DNA from 2 places in the Ensifer sp. GW821-FHT05G01 genome. Region 2 is predicted to be linked to the other one. Evidence: riboswitches for the same ligand, from Rfam matches in the RefSeq annotation. Region 2 holds a riboswitch; the other holds the start of a gene.
The links. A riboswitch is a leader RNA that binds a small molecule or an ion and turns the genes downstream of it on or off. The one in region 2 is predicted to bind S-adenosylmethionine.
Positions count from the first base shown of each region.

Region 1: linked by a shared signal. The riboswitch ahead of metA (homoserine O-acetyltransferase MetA) and the one ahead of AC07UR_RS02280 (O-succinylhomoserine sulfhydrylase) in region 2 are both predicted to bind S-adenosylmethionine.

Region 1 is NZ_JBWKSC010000005.1:196,234-205,057, reverse strand. It holds gene AC07UR_RS14680 (ubiquinone biosynthesis hydroxylase) at 1-626, shown strand, start outside; gene AC07UR_RS14675 (Trm112 family protein) at 854-1,042, opposite strand; gene AC07UR_RS14670 (LON peptidase substrate-binding domain-containing protein) at 1,053-1,733, opposite strand; gene trxA (thioredoxin) at 1,859-2,836, opposite strand; gene AC07UR_RS14660 (prolyl-tRNA synthetase associated domain-containing protein) at 2,895-3,404, opposite strand; tRNA gene AC07UR_RS14655 (tRNA-Gly) at 3,659-3,733, shown strand; gene AC07UR_RS14650 (aldose epimerase family protein) at 3,866-4,888, opposite strand; gene AC07UR_RS14645 (vWA domain-containing protein) at 4,976-6,160, opposite strand; gene metA (homoserine O-acetyltransferase MetA) at 6,176-7,102, opposite strand; SAM riboswitch at 7,166-7,243, opposite strand; gene AC07UR_RS14635 (NUDIX hydrolase) at 7,473-7,922, opposite strand; gene AC07UR_RS14630 (AAA family ATPase) at 7,919-8,758, opposite strand.
Region 2 is NZ_JBWKSC010000001.1:456,990-465,813, reverse strand. It holds tRNA gene AC07UR_RS02290 (tRNA-Gly) at 138-212, opposite strand; gene AC07UR_RS02285 (2'-deoxycytidine 5'-triphosphate deaminase) at 293-1,390, opposite strand; SAM riboswitch at 1,465-1,543, shown strand; gene AC07UR_RS02280 (O-succinylhomoserine sulfhydrylase) at 1,588-2,772, shown strand; gene AC07UR_RS02275 (CDP-alcohol phosphatidyltransferase family protein) at 2,813-3,427, opposite strand; gene apaG (Co2+/Mg2+ efflux facilitator ApaG/CorD) at 3,539-3,931, shown strand; gene AC07UR_RS02265 (Hsp33 family molecular chaperone) at 3,937-4,926, opposite strand; gene argF (ornithine carbamoyltransferase) at 5,168-6,085, opposite strand; gene AC07UR_RS02255 (aspartate aminotransferase family protein) at 6,214-7,413, opposite strand; gene AC07UR_RS02250 (GcrA family cell cycle regulator) at 7,834-8,358, shown strand; gene phoB (phosphate regulon transcriptional regulator PhoB) at 8,420-8,824, opposite strand, start outside.

The sequences.
Region 1 (8,824 bases), on a different contig from region 2:
ATGAGGGCACCGCCGAGGAGCATTTCCTGCCGGCCGGCCCCTTCGCCACGCTGCCGCTCAAGAACAATCGCTCGTCGCTGGTGTGGACCGAGCGCACCACCGATGCCGAGCGGCTGGTCAAGGGCGACGATTTCCTGTTCGAGGAGGAGCTGGAGCGCCGCTTCGGCCACAGGCTCGGCCATCTCAAGGTCGTCGGCGGCCGGCGCGCGTTTCCGCTCGGCCTGACGCTGGCGCGCGATTTCGTAAAACCGCGGTTTGCGCTTGCGGGCGACGCCGCCCACGGCATCCATCCGATCTCCGGCCAGGGCCTCAATCTCGGCTTCAAGGACGTGGCGGCGCTGGCCGAGACGATCGTCGAGGCCGACCGGCTTGGGCTCGACATCGGTTCGCTGGCCATTCTCGAGCGCTACCAGAGCTGGCGCCGGTTCGACACGTTCCGCATGGGGGTGACGACTGATGTGCTCAACCGGCTGTTTTCGAACGACATCACGCCGGTCCGGATCGCCCGCGATTTCGGCCTTGGGCTCGTCGACCGACTGCCGTCGCTGAAAAGCTTCTTCATCCGCCAGGCAGCCGGCATCGCCGGCGACGCGGACCCGCGGCTGCTTTCCGGCCAGCCGATCTGATCCGCAAAGCGCGGCATTCCTGGGTTTGCCCCCTCACCCTAGCCCTCTCCCCGCAGGCGGGGCGAGGGGATTTGGTTGCGTGCGCGGCGATGGCGCCACATCCAAGAGAAGAGATTTGGCACCGAGCGTGCGGCGGATTTCCTTCTGCCCGCTTGCGGGAAGAAGGTGACCGGCAGGCCGGATGAGGGGAAGTTGGGCGTATTGGGAGCTTGGCCGGCAGCCTAGCGTCAGTCTTCGATCTTGCGCGCCTCGGAGATCAGCATGATCGGCACGCCATCGCGGATGGGGTAAGCGAGCCGCGCCTTTTCCGAAATCAACTCGCCCGCTTCGGCGTGATAGCTGAGCCGGCCCTTGGTCAGCGGGCAGACGAGCAGTTCGAGCAGTTTCGGATCGACCTTGCTGGCGTTGACGTCCACGAGCCCTCGCTTATTGCAGGATATTGTCGACATCGCCGAAATTGCGCGCGAGCACGATCTCGGTAATGGCGATCAGCGTTTCGGCGCGGGTCTTGAGGTCGGGTGCTTCCAGCAGCGCCTGTTTCTCGGCCGGCCCGTAGGGGGACATCATTGCCATCGAGTTGACCAGCGTGCGGTTGCTGGCGCGCTCCACACTCTCCCAGTCGGCCTTCAGCTTGTTGGCCTCCAGATAGGCCCTGAAGGCTGCCAGCAGCGCCGAACGGTCGACCAGGCTCTCATCGTCGCGGTTTTCGAGATCGGCGGTGAACGGGCCGATGCGGAAGCGGCGGTAGCCGCGCGTGCCGGCGACTTCGTTGAACAACCGGTAGCGGCACACGCCCGTCAGCGAGGTGATGTAGCGGCCGTCGCCGGTTTCGGCAAAGGAGGTGATGCGGCCGATACAGCCGACCTGACAGAGTGCTGGAACCGGCCCGACGCCGATATCGTTGCGGCCTTCGCAGAAGGAAGGCTGCACGATCCCGATCAGCCGATTGCCGGAAAGGGCATCGTCGAGCATCGCCAGATAACGCGGCTCGAAGATGTTGAGCGGCAACTGCGCGCCAGGCAAAAGCAGCGCGCCGGTCAGCGGAAACACCGGAATGATCTCCGGCAAGTCCTGCGGACCTAGATAACGTGCATTTCCGACATGCATTCCGATCGACCTTGCAGATGTCCGGTCTCGCCCCCGCCACGCATCGCTGCGTGGCCAACCAGATCAAGAAATGGTGCGCCCTTTGAAAATCTCAAGGGAAAAACGCACCGATCTTGCTGCGTGGTTCAGGAAAACAGGATCGACGAGAGCTTGCGGCGGGCGGCGATCGTCGCCGGGTCTTTCGGACCCCAGACTTCGAAGAAGGAGACGAGCTCACGCCGTGCGCCGTCATCGTCGAAAGCCCGGTCGCGTTTCATGATCGTCAACAGGTGATCCGCCGCGCCATTGCGGTCGCCTTCGACGTTGCGGATCTTGGCCAGCATCAGGCGGGCTTCATGGTCGTCGGGGTTGGCTGCCAGGCGCTGTTCCAGAGCATTGGGATCGCCGAGCTTGCGGGCTTCCTCGATCTGGTCGAGCTTCTTGGCAACCGCGCTGATGCCGGCATCCTTGGCAAGATCTTCCGGCAGGCTCGAAAGCGCTTCGCGCGCTTCGGCGATCTGGCCGAGGGTGATCATGCAATCGACCATGCCGGCAATCGCCACCACATTCTCCGGATCTGCCTGCAGCACCGCGCCGAAGAGGCCGGCGGCGTTTTCGGCATCGCCCGTCTCCAGCAGAGCCTTGGCGTCGGCGAGCACGGCCTCGATCTCGGCCTTGCTGTCGTCGACGGCAGGGCCGGCGACCTTTTCGATGAATTGCTTGATCTGGCTCTCAGGCACCGCCCCCATGAAGCCGTCGACCGGTCGCCCGCCGACGAAGGCGATGACGGCCGGGATCGACTGGATGCCGAGCTGTCCGGCAATCGATGGATGGTCGTCGATGTTCATCTTGACGAGCTTCACGCGGCCGGCAGCTTCCGTCACGACCTTTTCGATCACCGGGGTCAGTTGCTTGCACGGACCGCACCAGGGTGCCCAGAAGTCGACGAGAACAGGCTGCTGGCGCGACGCGTCGAGCACATCCTTGGCGAAGTTGGCGGTCGTCGTTTCCTTGATCAGATCGCCGCTTGGGGGCGCGGCGGCGGCCGGCTGGCCGCCGAAGGAAGCCGAAGCGGTCATCTGGTTGCCGAAGGACCCTGCATAGGGATTGTCGTTGCCCGTCATTCTTCTCTCCTCGCCGGCTCTCGATCCGGCTTCCTGCATTCGCGCCAAAGATCGTATGTCAGGCTGTCACTTTCAAGACAAGCGGTTCATGTCCCGTGGCTTCCATGAAGCGCAACAGGTCCTTCGAGCCGATCGAGGTCGTCGCGTCGTTGGACAGCGGGTGGCAGTTGATCACATCGAATGCCATCAGCTCCTCGTCGATGATCACCTTGACGTTGCCGTCGGTATCGTTGATCGCGCCGAGTGCCGTGACCGCTCCCGGGATGACGCCGAGATACTCCATCAGCTTCTCCGGCTTGCCGAAGGAAACCTTGCTGGCCGCGCCGATGACCTGGTGCACCGTCTTCAGATCGACGGTCGCGTGCTCCTCGACGGTCAAAAGGAAGTAGTTGTCCTTCTTGTCCTTCACGAAGAGGTTCTTGGTGTGGCCGCCGGGAATTTCGTCACGCAGCGCCACCGATTCGGCCACGGTGAACACGGGCTCGTGTTTTTTTGTGCTGTGCTCGATGCCGAGATCGTCGAGAAAGCGGAAAAGGTCGTCCGCGGTCTTCGGTTGCACGTCGTTCATCGGGGTGATTCTCCTGGCGATCGATTTTTTTCCAGTCTGCTTTAGGGGAAAACGGCCGCGGCGTGCAATCTCACAGACGCCGGTGGGGCGCGAAAACGCGGCATTTGCGGGCTTCCTGAGGAGGCTCCCAAAAAATATTCGATTTCTCGACATTTCCCTGTTGCATTCCAAAATCGCTTAGGCCATATAGCGCCCGTCGCCGCAAGTCAGCGGCACCCACGGTCCACCGACTACCCCCCGGACCGAGGTAATGAGCGGGTGTAGCTCAGGGGTAGAGCACAACCTTGCCAAGGTTGGGGTCGGGCGTTCGAATCGCCTCACCCGCTCCAATTTTCCCAACCGATTGTAATATAATTATTCTTCGCCTCGGGCGAAGAGCCTGGATAAGTAGGTCAAGCCGCAGCCGTGATGGCTTACGTTCGCGGCAATGCACGCGTCACCGATGGTCTCGGCAAAAATTCTCAGCTCTTCATAAAGACATAATCCGTTTCCTGGCGACGGGTCTCGCCCGGGCGCAGAACCGCGTTCGGAAAGCCCTCGTGATTGACGGCATCCGGCCACACCTGGGTTTCCAGACAGAAGCCGGCAAAAGCGCCATAGCGACGTCCTTCGAGACCGGGCACCGGCACGTCGAGCTTGAAGCCGGTATAGAGCTGGACGCCGGGCTCGGTCGTCAGCACTTCCATCGTCACGCCGGAATTGAGACTGCGGGCAAGGGCGACCGAGTGTTTCGCCATGCGTTCCCGCGAGAGGCAGAAATTATGGTCGTAGGCGATGCGTTCGCCCTCGGCCTGGCGCCTGAGCGAGGTCATCTCCCTGAGATCGAAGGCGGTGCCTTCGACCGGGCGGATTTCCCCCGTCGGCACCTGGCGCTCGTCGGTCGGCAGATAATGGTCGGCGGCAATCATGATGTCGTGGCCGAGTGCATCCGCGCCGCCATCCAGATTGAAATAGCTGTGCTGACAGACGTTGGCGAGCGTCGGCCTGTCGCTCTTAGTCTCGTAGACGACACTGAGCAGGCCGCCGGGCTTCAGCTGGTAGGTGCAGCGGATCTGGCAGTTGCCCGGATATCCGGCGCGGCCATCCGGATCGGTGATCTCCAGCGTGACGCTGTCGCGCGTCCGCTCGACAATCGTCCAGTTGCGCTTGCCGATGTTGTCGCTGCCGCCATGCAGGTGCGTCACGCCCTTTTCGTTGCATTCGAGCTGGTGGGTCTCGCCATCGAGGGTGAAGCGACCGCCGCCGATGCGGTTGGCACAGCGGCCGGGCGTCGCGCCGAAATAAGGAGAATGGGCGACATAGCTCTCGAGATCGGTAAAGCCGAGCACCAACGGCGGCTCATGGCCATCCAGCCGCAGGTCCTGGATCACGCTTCCCCAGGTAAGAATATGGGCAGTCAGGCCTCCACCGGAAAGCACGACACGATGAACCGGCTCACCCGATGGCAGGTGTCCGAAGATTTGCGTGTCCGCATGCTTGTCCATCGTCTGGTTCTCCCCGTCCTTGCGGCAAGCAACCTGCGTCATTTCCTGGGGATCGGCAACCGGAAATCGAGATTTTCTGCGGTAGATTCAGCGCGATAGTTGTTTCGTCGCGTCCTGCAGTCCGCTGAGCGTCAACGGAAACATGCGGCCCGCGAAGAGGCCTCTGATCATGGCGATCGACTGGGTATGGCCCCAGTGCATTTCGGGGACCGGATTGAGCCAGATGGAACGGGGAAAGTGGGCGGCGATGCGCGACAGCCAGAGCCCGCCGGCCTCGTCGTTCCAATGCTCGACCGAGCCCCCAGGGTGGCTGATCTCATAGGGGCTCATCGATGCGTCGCCGACGAAGATCGCACGGTAGTCGCCGCCATAGGTGCGCAGCAACTCCGTCGTGCGGGTGATGTCGGCCCGTCGGCGGCGATTGTCCTTCCACAGGCCTTCGTAGACGCAGTTGTGGAAGTAGAAGTGCTCCATATGGCGGAATTCGCCGCGTGCGGCGGAAAACAGCTCCTCGACGATGCGGATATGGTCGTCCATCGAGCCGCCGACGTCGAAGAACATCAGGAGCTTGACGGCGTTGCGCCGTTCCGGCCGCGTCACGACATCGAGATAGCCGTGTTCGGCGGTGGCGCGGATGGTGCCGGAAAGGTCGAGTTCGTCGGCCGCCCCCTGGCGCACCCAGCGCCTGAGCCGTTTGAGCGCCACCTTGATGTTGCGCGTGCCGAGCTCGACCGTGTCGTCGTAATCCCTGAACTCGCGCCGGTCCCAGACCTTGACGGCGCGGCGGTGGCGCGAGCCGTCCTGGCCGATCCGGACACCTTCGGGATTGTAGCCGTAGGCGCCGAACGGCGAGGTGCCGGCGGTGCCGATCCATTTGGAGCCGCCCTGGTGGCGCCCTTCCTGTTCGCTGAGCCGCTGGCGCAAGGTCTCCATCAGGGTCTCGAAACCGCCGAGGCTCTCGACCAGGCGCTTCTCTTCTTCCGTCAGATACTTCTCGGCCAGCTTGCGCAGCCAGTCCTCGGGGATGGCCGCCTGTTCGAATTCATCAGGGGGATTGATGGCCTCGAGGCCGGAAAAACAATGCCGAAAGACGCCGTCGAAGCGGTCGATATGGCGCTCGTCCTTCACCAGCGCCGTGCGCGCGAGAAAATAGAACGCCTCGATATCGAAGGTCGCGATGCCGGCCTCCATGCCCTCAATCAGGGACAGGAATTCCCGGAGTGTCACCGGGATCTTCGCAGCCTTCAATTCGAGGAAGAAGGGGATGAACATCGCAGCCTCTGATCCCTAGCTTTCGCCCCGGCCGATCAGGTCCATGTCGTAGGGCGTCGTCTGGTACATCTCGTTGATCCAGTTGCCGAAGAACAGATGCGCGTGGCTGCGCCAGCGGTTCTGCGGCGGCAGGGTCGGATCATTGTGCGGAAAGTAGTCGTGCGGCATCTTGATCGGCACGCCGGCGTCCACGTCCCGGAAATATTCGTCCGACAGCGAGGTGGAATCATACTCCACGTGGTTGAACATGTAGAGGCGCTTGCCCCTCTGCTCGTGCACGAGGCAGACGCCCATCTCCTTCGATTCCATCAGGATCTCAAGGTCGGCCACGCCATTGATGTCGGCGCGGCGCACTTCGGTCCAGCGCGACACCGGCACGGCGAAATCGTCGGAGAAGCCGTTGAGATAGACGGAGGAGGGCTGCAGGTTCTGGTGGCGGTAGACGCCGAAGGCCTTCTCCTTCAGCGGATATTTCGGCACGCCGTGGAAATGGTAGATCGCCGCCATCGCGCCCCAGCAGACATTCAGCGTCGAATGCACGTTGGTCGTCGTCCAGTCGAGGATACGCTTCAGCTCGTCCCAGTAGGTGACGTCCTCATAGTCCAGCGTTTCGACGGGCGCGCCGGTGATGATGAAGCCGTCGAACTTGCGGGCCTTCACCTCTTCCCAGGTCTCGTAGAAGGCGAGCAGGTGTTCTTCCGACGTGTTCTTTGCCCGGTGCGCGCCGATGCGGATCAGCGACAGCTCGACCTGCAGCGGCGAGGCGCCAATGAGGCGCGCCATCTGGATCTCGGTCTTGACCTTGTTGGGCATGAGGTTGAGAAGCCCGATCTGGAGCGGGCGGATATCCTGACGGATCGCCACGGTCTCGGTCATCACCCGCACACCCTCGGTCGCGAGGGTTTCGAAGGCGGGCAGCGTATCGGGTATCTTGATGGGCATGGGGCTTCCACTCGATCAATACAAAAAAACCGGCGGCGATTGATCGCGACCGGTCCTCGGAAAATCCACGTTTCCTCGGCCCTTTAGCGATTTGTTTAACGTGGCTGCAAGCCGGCCGGCCAAATCACCACGGATTATTTGATAGCGCGGCAAGGGCGCGGGGGTCAATGAAAAACGATTCGCGTGGGCCGGCCCCTCATCCCGCTGCCGCGACCTTCTCCCCGCAGGCGGGGAGAAGGACCAATGCCGCAAGCGCACGCCCCCTCGCTAGCCCACAGGAACCCACTGCCCACTGCCAGCCGAAATGCACTGGCGATCAAGTGGTCCGCGTCCCCTCTCCCCGCTTGCGGGGAGAGGGTTAGTCCTCGGGTTAAACCCGAGGAGAGGGGCAATCTCGCAGCAGGCCCAGACTATCCTCCATGCCATAGCCGAGACGGCGCAAGGCCTCGTCGACGCTGAGCCAGAAGAAGCGAAAGCGGATCGGCGGGCCGCCGCCGTCCGGCGTCATTTCGAAGTGCAGCCAGGTTTCCTTTTGTTCGCCGGAAAGCTGCGCATGGAAATAGTGCCGGCGGTGCCAGATCTGGCGGCCATCCTTGGTGAAGCGATAGTCTTGCGTTGCAAGCGGCAGCAGTGATGCCGGCGGCGCCAACCCTGTCTCCTCGACAAACTCTCGGACTGCCGCGACCTCAGGGCTTTCGCCGGGCTCCATCGTGCCGCCCGGGACCTGCAGGTCGATTTCAGGAAAGTCCGGCTCGTCGAAAACCAGCAGCTGCTCCCGCCAGGTGGCGTAGATCAGCACCTTGTGGGCGTCTGGCTTCATTGGTCGCGGCGCGCCATGAAGGCCAGGCGTTCGAAGAGATGGACGTCCTGCTCGTTCTTGAGCAGCGCGCCATGCAGCTTCGGCAGCATGGTTTTCGGATCGGCGCGCAGGTCGGCCGGGTCGATCTCGTCGGCAACGAGCAGGCGGATCCAGTCGAGCGCTTCGGAAGTCGAAGGCTTCTTCTTCAGTCCCGGCACCTGGCGGATGTCGTAGAAGGCGGCAAGGGCTGCCGAAAGCAGGGTTTTGCGAATGCCGGGATAGTGCACCTCGACGATGCGGGCGAGCGTGTCGGCGTCGGGAAAGCGGATATAGTGGAAGAAGCAGCGGCGCAGGAAAGCGTCCGGCAGCTCCTTCTCGTTGTTGGAGGTAATGATGACGATCGGCCGCTGGCGGGCCTGGATCATCTCGTTGGTCTCGTAGACGTGGAACTCCATGCGGTCGAGTTCCTGCAGCAGGTCGTTCGGAAACTCGATGTCGGCCTTGTCGATCTCGTCGATCAAAAGCACGACGCGTTTTCCGGCCTCGAATGCCTGCCAGAGCTTGCCCTTGCGAATGTAGTTCCTGACGTCGTTGACGCGCGCGTCGCCGAGCTGGCTGTCGCGCAGGCGCGAGACGGCGTCATATTCATAGAGCCCCTGCTGCGCCTTGGTCGTCGACTTGACGCTCCACTCGATGAGCTCGAGCTCGAGGGCTGCGGCGATCTGGCGGGCAAGCTCGGTCTTGCCGGTGCCGGGCTCGCCCTTGACGAGCAGCGGCCGTTCCAGCCGGATCGCGGCGTTGACCGCGATCATCAGGTCCTTGTCGGCGATATAGTCGGCGGTGCCTTCGAATTGCATGGGGCTTCTTCCGGTCATGGGGATGCGGGCGACGGCTCTGCGAAGAGCCCGTCGTCCTACCTCTGC
Region 2 (8,824 bases):
CGCGGATGATTCATGGGTGACGCGGAGATTAGCCGGATGGAACCGGGCTGGCTACTGGCTTCGGCGCGCTGCGGGTCGGTCCGTCGCACGCAGGGATGCCGGCTTAAAGCCTGGCTGGCTGTTATTGAAGAGAAAAGTGGAGCGGGTGATCGGGATCGAACCGACGACATCAAGCTTGGGAAGCTGGCGTTCTACCACTGAACTACACCCGCAGCGTTTCGGAAACTTCCTCAACCGCATGCATCTGTCAAGCACCGTTGCGCCGCGCCGACGCGCAACGGCACTTTTTCTGTTACTCCGCGTGGAAATGCTTGGAGAGCTTGAGGCCCTGCGCCTGATAGTTGGAGCCGAGACCGAGGCCGTAAAGCCCTGCCGGACGTTCAAGCATATGCTCATAGACCAGCCGACCGACGATTTGGCCATGCTCGAGGATGAAGGGCACCTCGTGGCTGCGCACTTCGAGTACGGCGCGGCTGCCGGTTCCGCCGGCTGACGCATGCCCGAAGCCCGGGTCAAAGAAGCCGGCATAGTGCACGCGGAACTCGCCGACCAGCGGATCGAACGGGGTCATCTCGGCAGCATAAAGCGGCGGAACGTGCACGGCTTCGCGCGACACCAGAATGTAAAACTCGTCGGGATCGAGGATCAGCTCGTCACGGCCGCGGCTATAGAGCGGCTCCCAGAAGTCGAAGACCGCGTGCTGCGCCTTCTTGTCGACATCGACGACGGCGGTGTGGTGCTTGCCGCGATAGCCGATCAGCCCGTCCGGGCCGGTGCCCTTGAGATCGATCGACAGCGCGATGCCGCCGCCGCTGACATTGGGCTTTTCGCTTGCAACCAGCACGTCGCTTTCATGCAACGCCAGCAGTTCCTGCTCGGAGAGCAGCGCCTGGCCGGTGCGGAAGCGGATCTGCGACAGGCGCGAACCACGCCTGACGACGATCGGGAAGGTGCGCGGGCTGATTTCGAGATAGAGCGGTCCGCGATAGCCGGCCGGGATCTTGTCGAACTCCTGGGCGCGATCGGTGATGACGCGGGTGAAGATGTCGAGGCGACCGGTGGAGCTCTTCGGGTTGGCGGACGCCGACATGGTTTCCGGCAGGTCTAGGCTCTCCATCAACGGCACGATATAGACGCAGCCGGTCTCCAGCACCGCACCTTCGGAGAGATCGACGACATGCAGCTTCAGCCGGTCAAGCTTGTCGGCAACGAGGTGCGACGGGCCCGGCATGAAGCTTGCCCGCACGCGAAACGCCTTGGCGCCGAGGCGCAGATCGAGGCTTGCCGGCTGGATCTGATCGGCATCCAGCGCCTTCTCGCTTTTCAAGCGTCCGGCTTCAAACAGCGCGGCGATCGCGCGGTCGGCCAAAATCCCAGTCTCGCGGCCCATTTCGATCCTCTTTTCAGTTGCGAGACAAAACCAAACTCCAGGAATTGACGCAAGCGCACCCAAGCAGTATTGGAGCTTTATCCCGTGGTGATTTGGCCGGTCGGCTTGCAGCCACGTTAAACAAGTAGCTAAAAAGGCCGGGTATCAAACCGGCCCTTCACGCGGCCGGTTTTTTTGTTTTTGAAGGTGACCGTCACATGAGCAAAAACTGGCGCCCGGCAACCCAACTCGTCCACGGCGGAACGACCCGCTCCCAGCACGGCGAGACGTCCGAAGCAATCTTCCTCACCCAGGGTTTCGTCTACGAGACATCCGAGGCGGCGGAAGCGCGCTTCAAGGGCGAGACCGAAGGCTTCATCTATGCCCGGTATGGCAGCCCGACCAACGACATGTTCGAAAAGCGCATGTGCATGCTGGAAGGCGCCGAAGATGCGCGCGCCACGGCATCGGGCATGGCCGCAGTCGCCGCCGCCATTCTCTGCCAGCTGAAGGCCGGCGATCACATCGTTGCTGCCCGCGCCCTCTTCGGCTCTTGCCGCTGGGTGGTCGAGACGCTGGCGCCAAAATACGGCATCGAATGCACGCTGGTCGATGGACGCGATCTCGCCAACTGGGAAAAGGCAATCCAGAAGAACACCAAGGTCTTCTTCCTGGAAAGCCCGACCAACCCGACGCTCGAAGTCATCGACATTGCCGGCGTTGCCAAATTGGCCAACCAGATCGGCGCCAAGGTCGTGGTCGACAACGTCTTCGCCACGCCGCTGTTCCAGAAGCCGCTTGAACTGGGCGCTCATATCGTCGTCTACTCGGCCACCAAGCATATCGACGGCCAGGGCCGGTGCCTCGGTGGCGTGGTTCTGTCCGACAAGGACTGGATCAACGAGCATCTGCACGATTACTTCCGCCACACCGGCCCGGCAATGTCGCCGTTCAACGCCTGGACGCTGCTGAAGGGCATCGAGACCCTGCCGCTGCGCGTCAAGCAGCAGACGGAGAATGCCCGCCGCGTCGCCGACTTCCTGGCCGAGCAGCCTCAGGTCGCCAAGGTGATCTACCCGGGCCGCAAGGACCACCCGCAGGCCGACATCATCGCCAAGCAGATGACCGGCGGCTCGACCCTCGTCGCCTTCGAACTCAAGGGCGGCAAGGACGCGGCCTTCGCGCTGCAGAACGCACTGCAGATCGCCCGCATTTCCAACAATCTCGGCGACAGCAAGAGCCTGATCACGCATCCGGCAACGACGACGCACAAGAACCTGACCGACGAGGCGCGCGACGAACTCGGCATCTCCGCCGGCACCGTGCGTTTCTCCGCCGGCATCGAGGACAGCGACGACATCGTCGAGGACTTTGCCCGCGCGCTGAAGAGCGTCAAGGCCTGACATCGACGGACAGGATGGCCGCCCGGACAGCGGGCGGCCACTACTGCCGGTCGCGAAACCCCATTCGCGCGAGCATGATGCGCGAGAGGGCCGTGTAGAGGCAGACGACGGCAAACAGCGTCGCCAGTACCGAAAACCACGCCGGGAACAGACAGAAGGCCAGGAAGACGGCGATCGTCTCCGTCGCCTCGGCGAGCCCTGTGGTGAAGTAGAGCGACTTTCCCCCCCGCACATCCGTCGTCATCGCTCGCTTCTCGGCCATGATGGCATAGGCAAGAAAACTCGCACCATTGACGTAGAACGAGAAGAGCAGCAGCCCGCCGGCGAGCCCATTGGCCTGCGGATCGGCGAGGATGAAGCCAAGCGGGATGGCGCCATAGAAGACGAAGTCGAGCACGATATCGAGGAAACCGCCGAAATCCGTCTTGCGCGTTGCCCGCGCCACGGCGCCGTCGAGCCCATCGCAAAGCCGGCTGACGACGATAAGGATGGCGCCTGCGAGATAGAATTGCCCGGCTATCAGGGCAGCGGCAACGAGGCCGAGCACCAGGCCGGCGATCGTGACAGCATTGGCGCTGATGCCCCCGCGGGCGAGCGCGGCGCCCACGCGATCCAGCATCGGATCCAGATGTTTTCTCACCGCGCCATCAAGCATCGGCGCAGCCTTCCCGCCGTGTTGCAGGCAACGCATGCAATCCTGCCGTTATTCTTGACGAAACCATATTGCTGTAGAATACCCTGAAAGACTTGAAACAAGGTGTTGCCCATGTATCGCGCGCTCACTCGCGACATAGAAGTTACGGTGGAGCCGTACTATCTGGAAGAGCAATCTGATCCGGATGACAGCCGCTATGTCTGGGGCTACCGCATCGTCATCGCCAACCATTCGACCGAGGCGGTCCGGCTGATGACGCGCTACTGGCATATTACCGACGAGAACGGTCAGGTGGACGAGGTCAGCGGACCCGGCGTCATCGGCGAGCAGCCGTTGCTGAACCCGGGCGACACCTACGAATACTCTTCCGGATGCCCGCTCGATACGCCGTCTGGCGTCATGTTCGGCCACTACAGCATGGAATCGGAAGGCGGAGAACACTTCAACGTGGCCATCCCCGCCTTCTCGCTCGATTCACCAGGGCTCGTGCGAACCCTGAATTAGCCAGTCTACTGCTGACGGACTTCGCTTGCCTCGAAGCGATAGGTGGTCGAGCAAAACTCGCACGTCACCTTGATCAAGCCGTCCTCGATCGTGCTCTCGATGTCGTCGGCATGCAGCCCGGTCAGTACCGAACGGATCTTTTCGCGCGAACAGCTGCAGCGATCATAGACGGCCTGCGGCTGATAGACGCGAACGCCGCGTTCGTGGAACAGCCGATAGAGCAGGCGCTCCGTGCCGACCATCGGATCGGTCAGCTCGTCGGCATCGATCGTCTCGACCATGACCTTGGCTTCCGCCCACAGATCGTCCTCGTCGAAGAGATCGTCGTTGTCGTCACCGTCGCCGCCCGAAAGATCCGGCTGGCGCATGCGGTCCGGTGCATCCGGCAGAAACTGCGCAACCATGCCGCCGGCACGCCAGCGATGGCGCGGCTTGCCGTTCTCGTCGCGGTCGAGCAACTCTGCGACGCCGAGGCGCACCTTGGTCGGGATCTGCTCCGACTGGCGGAAATACACGCCGGCAATTTCCTCGAGCGTGGCGCCATCGAGCGCGACGATGCCCTGATAGCGCTGGGTATGGGCGCCCTGATCGATGGTGAAGGCGAGAATGCCCTTGCCGAGCAGTTCGTGCGACTGCGTGCGCCCGTCCTTCAAGGCATCGGCAAGCGCTTCCTCGTTGAAGCGGGCATAGGCGCGCACCTTGTCGGGCGTGGCAAAATCGGCGACCACGAGATCGACGGGACCGTCACTCTTCGTCTGGACGATGAGCTTGCCGTCGAACTTCAGCGACGTGCCGAGCAGCACAGTCAGCACCACGGTCTCGGCGACGAGCCGGGCGACCGGAAGCGGATAGTTGTGGCGCTCAAGGATGGCATCGAGCATCGGGCCGAGCTGGACCGCGCGGCCGCGAACATCGAGGCCTTCCACCTGGAAGGGCACGACATGGTCGTCACCGGCAAAATCGAATTCGCCAAGTCCGGGCGCCATCTCAGTCATCTGCAGCTCCTTACGTAACCGGAGAAGGCCGCGCGAAGGACATGAACATCCCCCGGCGCAGCCTGCCCGTCATCCTATTTGATCCCGCCATAAACGGATTTGTCCAGCAGGCATGTGCCATTTTCCGGCCCGTCATGCCCTGCCTGTCGTCGGGGTGCGTCCGTGGTTTCGACCCAGGAACGTCCCGCATGCGGCCTAAATCGGGTCGCACGCGGCAAATTTCAAGGGGCGCGCTCGCCGGTCAGACGAGCCCCATGCACCAGGCGATGATCGACTTCTGCGCATGCAGCCGGTTCTCCGCCTCGTCGAACACCACCGACTGGGGGCCGTCGATGACCTCGTCGGTCACCTCCTCGCCGCGGTGTGCCGGCAGGCAGTGCATGAACAGGGCGTCCGACGAGGCGTGTTTCATCAACGCCTCGTTGACCTGGAAGGGCTGGAAGACGTTGTGGCCGCGGGCGCGATGCTCCTGGTTCATCGAGATCCAGGTATCGGTGACGACGCAGTGGGCGCCGGCAACGGCTTGTTCGGCCTCGTGGCACAGCAGGATCTCGCCGCCGTTGTTGCGCGCCCAGTTGAGGATCTTGTCATGCGGCTCGGAGCCGAGCGGCACCGCCATGTTCATACGGTAGCCGAAGCGGGCCGAGCCCTCGATCAGCGAATGCAGCACATTGTTGCCGTCACCGGTCCAGGCGATGGTCTTGCCCTTCACCGGTCCGCGATGCTCCTCGAAGGTCATGATGTCGGCCATGATCTGGCAGGGATGCGTGTCGTCGGTCAAACCATTGATGACAGGCACGGTCGCGTGTTCGGCAAGTTCGAGAAGCCGGCGGTGATCGGTTGTGCGGATCATGATCGCGTCGACGTAGCGCGACAGCACCTTGGCGGTGTCGCCGATGGTCTCGGCGCGGCCGAGCTGCATCTCGGTGCCAGAGAGAAACAGGGTCTCGCCGCCGAGCTGGCGCATGCCGACATCGAAGGAAACGCGGGTACGGGTGGACGGCTTTTCGAAGATCATCGCAAGCATCTTGCCGGCGAGCGGCTTTTCGGCGGTTCCGGCCTTGGTCGCCGTCTTTCGCACGCGCGCGTCGTCAATGATCGTCCTGAGATCCGCTGCCGTCATGGCCGAAAGATCGATGAAGTGTCTTGTGCCTGCCATCGTAGTCAATTCCTGTCCTCAGAATGGCCCTGAAGCGCGGCCGGGGCCGAAGATTAAAAAACGCTTCGACGCCTCGGGTTCACGCATGGACCCTTAGGAAAATCGCTGCCGATCTCCGGGTTCAAAAATTAGGCTGCGGCAGTGCCGCTCGCGCTTCTCACCGCTTCAGCTGCGCGTTCGATGCGCGCCAGACCCTCGCGCGCTTCTTCGGCCGTCACGGTCAGCGGCGGCAGCAGGCGCAGCACGTTCTCGCCGGCCGGAACGGCCAGCAGCTTCTCGGCACGGATTGCCTTCAGGAGATCCGCCGAAGGCCCCTTGACCTTGATGCCGAGCATCAGCCCGTCGCCGCGGATATCCTCGATCACATCGGGGAAACGATCTTTGAGCGACGCGAGCCCCTGGCGGAAGACCAGGGCGACGTCGCGGACATGCTCCATGAAACCGTCGGCCAGGATGACGTCGAGCACAGCGTTACCGACCGCCATGGCAAGTGGGTTGCCGCCATAGGTCGAACCGTGTGTACCGGCGACCATGCCGGCAGCTGCCTCTTCCGTCGCGAGGCACGCGCCGAGCGGAAAGCCGCCGCCGATGCCTTTGGCGACAGCGACGATATCCGGGTGGATGCCAGCCCATTCATAGGCGAAAAGCTTACCGGTCCGGCCGACGCCGGTCTGGACCTCGTCGAGGATCAACAACAGGCCGTATTCGTCGCAAAGCGCGCGCAGTTCCTGCATGAATTCCTTGGTGACCGGGCGGATGCCGCCCTCGCCCTGGATCGGCTCGATCAGGATCGCCGCCGTCTCGTCGGTGATCGCATCCTTGACCGCCGCGATGTCGCCGAAGGGCACCTGATAGAAACCCGGAGCCTTCGGGCCAAATCCCTCGATATACTTCTGCTGGCCGCCGGCGGCGATCGTCGCGATCGTGCGTCCGTGGAAGGCACCCTCGAAGGTAATGACGTGGAACTTCTCCGGATTGCCCTTGGCATAGTGGTAGCGACGAGCGGTCTTGATCGCGCATTCAAGCGCTTCAGCACCGGAATTGGTGAAGAAGACACGATCAGCGAAAGTCACTGCCGCCAGCCGGCGTGCGAGGCTCTCCTGGCCGGGAACCTCGTAGAGGTTCGACAGATGCCAGACCTTCTCGGCCTGCGCCTTCAGTGCCTCGACCAGATGCGGATGCGCATGGCCAAGCGAGTTGACGGCGACACCGGCGGCGAAGTCGAGATAGCGCGTGCCGTCTTCCGCAATCAGCCAGACACCCTCTCCTCGCTCGAAACGCAACGGCGCACGCATGTAGGTGTCGTAAAGCGGCGTGGTTGCAGTCATGGCGAGCCTCTCCTTCATTGCTATCGGCATCGATCCGCGCCCTGTTAAGCGCGGCAGAAAATTAAAAATGCCGCCTTGCGGCGGCGCAGGCACTATTCCTATTTCGCAGCGCAATGTCAACAAAACCAAGCCTTGCAGTGCGGTCGGACCGGGCTCATCCATGCGACGAAAAAATCACCCGGCAGGGCTTGCAAAAATACAACGCCCACCGAGCAAGTTGGGGAAAACCAAGAAATCGATTCGGCGTGATTCCGCGGACTCTTGCCACGGAGTCCGCCGGTCAGTAGGTTAACGTTCAATTACTAGACGCATGCGGCGGACCTAGTCACCAAAAGTGTTATCGCGTTGCAGCTCCGGAGCCTGTCCGGAGCGTGGTGAGGGATTCTGTCATCGCCAACGCTGAGAACGGAGAGTGCAGAAATGAACTGGACTGACGAGCGGGTGGAAAAACTGAAGAAGCTTTGGTCCGAGGGCCTGAGCGCGAGCCAGATCGCGGCACAGCTTGGCGGCGTCAGCCGCAATGCGGTCATCGGCAAGGTTCACCGGCTGAGCCTGCCCGGCAGGGCCAAGGCTGGCGGCACAGCCGCCGCGACCCGGCCGAAGCAGCGCCCGGCCACCTCGGCGCCGCGCGCTCCGAACTACGCTTCGCGCGTCACCACCCGCACGGTTACCCGCCCGGCTGGCGCCACCGTTCTCAAGGAAGAGGTCGAAGTCGATTTCGTTGCCGAACAGGATTTCAGCGTTCGGACGGATGTGGTCGTACCGATGTCGCGCCGCCTTGAGCTGACGCAGTTGACGGAGCGCACCTGCAAGTGGCCGATCGGCGACCCGCTGAAGGAAGAGTTCCACTTCTGCGGCAACGACTCTCCGGAAGCTTCGCCCTATTGCACTTTCCATGCGCGGCTTGCCTACCAGCCGTCCGCCGAGCGCCGCCGCGCTCGCTAAGGCTTCGAAGACAACACATAAAAAAGGGGCCGCGCGGCCCCTTTTTTATTGGATGAATGGCTCAGCTCTCGAGCGAGTAGCCGGCACCGCGAACGGTGCGGATGACATCCGGCATGCTCGAAAAATTCAGCGCCTTGCGCAGGCGGCCGACATGCACATCGACGGTACGCTCGTCGACATAGATATCGTGGCCCCAGACGCCGTCGAGAAGCTGCGACCGCGAGAAAACCCGACCCGGAGAGGACATCAGAAATTCGAGCAGGCGGAATTCCGTCGGACCGAGGCGGACCTCGCGCGTGCGGCGATGCACCCGGTGGGTTTCGCGGTCGAGTTCAATATCGCCGCAGCGCAGCAGCGTAGACAGAACTTCGGGCTTGGCACGCCGCAGCATCGCCTTGACGCGGGCCATCAACTCAGGGGTCGAGAACGGCTTGACCACATAGTCGTCGGCACCGGTGGCAAGGCC